2 regions of the Colwellia sp. BRX8-5 genome follow, and region 2 is predicted to be linked to the other one. Evidence: predicted binding sites of a transcription regulator. Region 2 holds the regulator's gene; the other holds the start of a gene.
The links. The regulator LexA, encoded in region 2, represses DNA repair genes until DNA is damaged. The targets are predictions, from matches to a motif close to TACTGTATNNNNATACAGTA.
Positions count from the first base shown of each region.

Region 1: dinB (DNA polymerase IV) is a predicted target of LexA. The motif match lies at 1,474-1,493, and genes of this name have one in related genera.

Region 1 is NZ_JACGVR010000028.1:20,879-24,098, forward strand. It holds gene metH (methionine synthase) at 1-104, shown strand, start outside; gene H4J62_RS15550 (HupE/UreJ family protein) at 226-1,356, opposite strand; gene dinB (DNA polymerase IV) at 1,594-2,655, shown strand; gene H4J62_RS15560 (peroxiredoxin) at 2,711-3,205, opposite strand.
Region 2 is NZ_JACGVR010000002.1:142,571-145,790, reverse strand. It holds gene H4J62_RS02190 (DUF6942 family protein) at 1-181, opposite strand, end outside; gene H4J62_RS02185 (alpha/beta fold hydrolase) at 557-1,375, shown strand; gene lexA (transcriptional repressor LexA) at 1,452-2,087, shown strand; gene coxB (cytochrome c oxidase subunit II) at 2,653-3,220, shown strand, end outside.

The sequences.
Region 1 (3,220 bases), on a different contig from region 2:
AAGTCGCTAAAGACCAAGTGATTAATTATGCGACTCGAAAAGGGATGACATTGCCACAAGCAGAGCGTTGGCTGTCAGCTAACTTGGATTATGAACCTGAGTAATTAATAGAGTCATTATCATTTAGTTTATACGGCAACGGCCTTAAATCTCGGTAAAGTAGGTTTAAGGCCGTTGTTCATTTGACTACTCGATGTTAAACGACGAGATGACCTGTGTTGTGTATTAAAAGGTTCTTTCGATAAACCAATAAATAGCGATAACGGCGATAAGCGCACTTAACGGTATCACCACGTATTGTCTATATTGAGGTTTTTTAGCAAACCAGCGCGTCGCTAATAAAGCTAAGGCAACGACCGTTATTTGACCCAACTCAACGCCAATATTAAATGAAATTAAGCTACTGACATACTCACTCTTGGGTAAGCCCAGTTCAACAAGTACTGCTGCAAACCCTAAACCGTGCAGTAAACCAAAAGCAAAGATAATGGGTAAGCGCCACTTTGTTAGTTTGTGATAAAAAATATTCTCAATAGCCACGTAAGCAATTGATAAGGCAATAAGCGGCTCTACAATGCTGCTGGGTAGGTTGATAATACCAAATATACCCAAAGCTAGCGTAATGGTATGGGCAAGAGTAAAGGCACTTACCTGCCAGAGCAGTGTTGATGTCTTAGTGGCTAATAAAAATAGCGCGAGCACAAAGAGAATATGATCAAGCCCTTGCGGCAGAATATGTACAAAGCCCTGATAGATATACTCAACAATATTAAGCAGCTTAATTTCGGTTGTTGAAAGTTTACGTACACCACCCTTGATATCATCAATAGAAAAGTGATGGCTGTTCTGGCCGGATAGCACTAAAGATTTCTCTGAACGGCTGACTGTTAATAAGACATCCCCTAAGATGGGCGAAAATATCAAGGCTGCGTTGTTACTTTTTTGTGGCAATTGACCCTGCGACAATAGCTTAATGGTTTTAGTCGGTGAGTCAGCGCGAAGTCTTGCTTTTAATTCAAATACCGTTAGCCCTGAAAAAGGGGTAACAAGCACACTTTCTTTATCAATAATAAAAGCGCTTTGTTGATTTATTATTTGCAATATTTTTGAGAGTAATTGCTTTATTTCAATTAAAGAGAGGTTTTTTAGATGATTAATTAAATCTGCCTCATCTACTGATGATTTTTGATGACTTTTAATGACATGCAAAACATCAATATCGATACTAAGTTGGTAGTTATTATCTACAAGTAATTTTAGCTCTGCTTGATTAGCTTCATTGGTGTGAGCATTCACTAGTGCAGGTGATAAAAGTAGTAATAGGGCAAAAGTTGTTTGTAAAAGGCGCGTAATCATAAAAGTAATATCAGCTAGTCATTGATAAAAAATAAAGCGACAAATTAACGTATTTAGCATGAAATTAACAGTGGCCAAATTATTATTTCAGTATTGAACTATTAACTTAAAAGTTTATACTGTGTTTGTATACAGTTTAGGTTGAGTTGCCCATAGCGAAAATATGCTTTATTTTTTCACAACGAAATAAGGGACTTTTGATAAACATGATTACTATAATTAAGACATGACTAAAACATGACTCAAAGCCGAAAAATAATACATATAGATATGGACTGTTTCTATGCAGCTGTTGAAATGCGTGACAATGAGTCTTTACGTAATGTGCCACTTGCGGTCGGCGGTACAGGGCCTCGAAGCGTCTTGTGTACGTGTAATTACCAAGCAAGAAAATTTGGTGTTCGCTCGGCAATGCCAGCAATTAAGGCGATGCAACTTTGCCCTGAGCTAGTTATTGTTTCAGGCAGAATGGCTGTTTACCAAGAAGTTTCTGCACAAATAAGGGCGATATTTCAACGTTACACTCAGTTGATTGAACCATTGTCGCTTGATGAAGCCTTTCTTGATGTTACCCATAACAAAGAGTTTAACGGCAGTGCCACGCTTATTGCGGAGCAAATACGTCGTGATATTTTTAATGAACTCAATCTAACCGCCTCGGCAGGTGTTGCTCCTAATAAATTTATTGCTAAAATTGCCAGTGATGAAAATAAACCTAATGGTCAATGTGTTGTTACGCCCGCAGACGTGAGTGGTTTCGTTGAAAATTTACCATTGAAAAAAATTCCGGGTATTGGCCCAAAAACAGCTCAAAAATTATTGGGCTACGGCTTCTCGTCATGTGCAGATATACGAGCAAGTTCTGTCGCCGTATTAACACCTATTGTCGGCAAGTTTGCCCCTGCATTGTATCAACGAAGTTTTGGTATTGATCATCGCCAATTAGAAACCGACAGAGTTAGAAAATCATTAGCGATAGAAACCACTTTTTCTCAAGACTTGTCTTGTGAAAAAGAGTGTGAAAGTGCCGTTGAGCTTTTATATGAGAAGCTTTTAGTGAGATTAGAAAAACATCAACATATGGTTATTAGTAAGCAAGGGATTAAACTTAAGTTTAATGACTTTACCCAAACAACAGTTGAGCAGCAAAGCAGCCACTGTGATGAAAACACCTTTAAACAATTACTGTTAAAAGCACTGTTGCGTAGTCAATCTAGGGGAATACGTTTAATAGGATTAACGCTAGGTTTTGCTGAGCATAATAACAAAGAAACACAGCAGCTTTGTTTTAGTTTATAACCGGTACTGACTTGATATGATGTCGGTACCGGTATTTTAGTTTTTATTACTGTGCTTATGCGGGTTTAATGATTTCTTTAACCGCCAATTCTAATTTTGGATCGTTAATATTTGAGCTGGTAGATTTGAAAACAACTTGTCCACTTCTATTGATAAAAAATGTCGTTGGTGTACCTTTTACGCCATATAACTTAGCAACTTTTTCACCTTCAACACCGGTAATAAATTGATAACCTCGTTGAGTAATCGAGTCTTGTGGTTTTGCTCCTTCATCTTCACTAAAACTAATAGCAACAATCTCAATGCCGGTATTTTTATACTTTTCAGTTAGCTCGACTAATTTAGGCTGCAATTTTTTACAATAGGGACACCATGTTGCCCAAAAATGTAAAATCACCGGCTTGCCCTGATAGTCTGCTAATGAAATGCTTTTACCGGCTTGGGTTTTTAGTGTCCAGTCTGGGGCTTGGTTGGCTTTATTGTCATTGGCGTTAACGTTGAACGACAATATGCTAACGAATATTATAATAATTGATAAAAATGCTTTCATGAAACAACCTACTTT
Region 2 (3,220 bases):
GCTTCGCATAAACATTGAAAACTTTCCGCCAACCATTGCCACAAGCTTGATTAACCATCTCTATTTCGCCCAAGGTTAGCGGCGATAGACAAGATAATTGCTGATATTCAAGCATACTCGGTTTATTGCCAATATAAACGGCGACGCTAAAGTTTGAGCAACCTAAACCAATAACATTCAATGGTACTTAACTCATTTTACGTGGGGGGTATGTTGAATTGTAAATTTATAATCGAGACAAGTAAAACGTCCTTAAAATTTTTTTGCTTGAATGTATGTAGTTACTGGTAAAGTTAGATCGATTGAAGATTATCAATGTCTAACAGATAACTAATATAAAATGTTAATATCGTATAGCTTTCTATGGCTATTTAAAGGTCCACGCGAGAAGTTTATCGAAAAAAATGACATTACAAGGGTAATGGTTTCAAATTTTGTTGGAGAAAACTGTTTTATATTTTATATTTGTGGCAGCTAAAAATATATTGCTTAGCTGCTGTTTAACATGACTACAGTATCAATAATGAATTCTAAAAAAAAATGATGGAGCGCAGCTATGAATGAAAAAATTGCAGCACTTAAGTCAGACCTAGCGCTACTTAAAGAACAATTTAGTAAAAAAATTACTGATGCAGAAACTCGTTTAAAAAATATGATTGAACAAGAAAGCTTAGATACTTCGGTTGAACGTGGCTATAAAATTCAAGCTTCTTTTGAAGAGCCAGCAGATTCTTTAGCTAATGGTGAATGTGTAATTTTACTGCATGGGCTTGCACGTTCGGCTAACTCCATGAAAGCTATTGAAAAACGATTGTTAGCAGAAGGATATTTTGTGATAAATATCAACTACCCTTCTAGAGATTATTCGATAGAAGAGTTGGCTGAAAAAGTGATTTCTAAAGCGCTATTAATTTGTGAAAATCGCCAAGTTAACTTTGTTACCCATTCAATGGGCGGTATATTAGTTCGCCAATATTTAAGTATGCATAAAATACCTAATTTACATAAAGTCGTGATGCTAGGTCCACCAAACAAAGGCAGTGAAGTTGTTGATAAACTAAAAAATACACCTGGTTTTAGTTTCATCAATGGTGATGCGGGTATGCAATTAGGTACCGGCGAATTCAGTGTCCCTAGTAACCTTGGCAATGCTAATTTTGATTTGGGTGTTATTGCCGGTAATCAAAGTATTAATTGGATATTATCAACACTTATTCCTGATAAAGATGATGGTAAAGTTTCGGTTGCTAGTACCAAACTTGATGGTATGAATGATCACATTGAAATGGAAACGACCCATCCATTTATGATGAAAAACGAAAAAGTTATCGAACAAGTTATCCATTATTTAAAATCAGGGAGTTTTCAAAAATAATTCGACTAGAAAACTTGCCTTTACTAACGACCTGTATATACTCACAGTAACAACTGTGTAAATTTACAGGCTCCCTATGCTAAATGAAATCAGCGAATTACGCCCTCTAACGAACCGACAACAACAAGTTTTTGATCTGATCAAAGACAAAATAAGCGATACGGGCATGCCACCAACGCGTGCTGAAATAGCCAAGTTTTTTGGCTTTAAATCAGCAAATGCAGCAGAGGAACATTTAAAAGCTTTGGCTAAAAAAGGCTATATAGAAATGTTGCCAGGTACTTCTCGCGGCATTCGTTTGACTGAGAAGTTAATGGAAGAAGCCGGTTTACCTTTAATCGGCAGAGTGGCTGCAGGTGAACCTATTTTAGCTGCAGAGCATGTTGAAGATCATTACAAAGTTGATGGTAATTTGTTCCACCCAGCTGCTGATTACTTATTGAGAGTTAATGGCGAAAGCATGAAAAATATCGGCATACTTGATGGTGACTTGTTAGCGGTTCATCAAACGACCGATGTACAGAATGGCCAAGTAATTGTTGCTCGTGTCGAAGAAAATGTTACGGTTAAACGTTATAAACGAGAAGGTAACATCGTTTACTTACATGCTGAAAATGATGACTTCTCTCCTATAAAAGTCGATTTGTCTGATCAAGAGTTTAATATTGAAGGGTTGGCTGTTGGCGTTATTCGCTCGGCAGACTGGATGTAATTAAGTTAACCTATCCAATAAACTTGGTGGTAACTAAGCCAATTTATCTAACAAATATAGTATTAAATATGTAAAACTGCTCCGCAAACTTTAGTGTATAAAATAGGCTAAAGTTTGCTTTTCTAACCTTTCGTATTCTTTTCATGCAAACCTTTCTCTTTACTAAGAATAATTTTCATTCTAAAGCCCATTCAAACAACTTTATCTTTCTCTGATTAAAAAACAACCAAGATCAATTTTTACAATACGCGTATTTATACTCAGCTGTTTATTTTTAATACTACGGCTACAGCCCTTTGTTATTAGGCCTTTGCCTGTATTAGAGTTGATACTCTATTGTTTTTATTGGTTTTTATTTTAAAATAGCTCGATTTTTAAATTGACCCAGATCAACTTTTAAGTAATTCTAGTTTGGAATGTGTACAAATATAAATATAAGGCGATGTTGTCGACGCTAACTGGTTGATAACAAAATCGCTAAGAAAATAATAAAAATCCGTACTAAAGGATGTGTTTTGTCCTAGGTATCAAGTTTTAAACTTTTATAGGGTGAAGGAGATGTCGTGTGAAAAGACGTAACCTAGGTTGGCTGTTGTTGGGGAGTGTTCTTTCCAGTTCAGCTTGGGCAGATATGCAATTAAATCTGACCAAGGGTGTAACAGAAGTAAGTAGAGATGTTTACGATCTACATATGCTCGCAATGTATATATGTGTAGCAATTGGTGTGGTCGTTTTTGGTGCTATGTTTTGGTCAATGGTTTTCCATCGAAAATCCAAAGGGGCTAAATCAGCAGATTTTCATGAAAGTACAAAAGTAGAAATCCTCTGGACAGCAATTCCCATTGTCATTCTTATCGCTATGGCTGTACCAGCAACAAAAACACTGATTGAAATGGAAAATAACGACGATTCTGACGTTACCATTCAAGTTACCGCCTCTCAGTGGAAATGGCATTACAAATATTTTGATCAAGATATTGAGTTCTACTCCGTTTTATCGACGCCAAGATCACAGTATGAAACACAAGAAGGTAAACACCTTAATGTTGATGCTGGCGATAAAGTCAAAGGTGAAAATTACCTACTCGAAGTTGATAAACACCTTGTCATTCCAGTTAATAAAAAAGTACGAT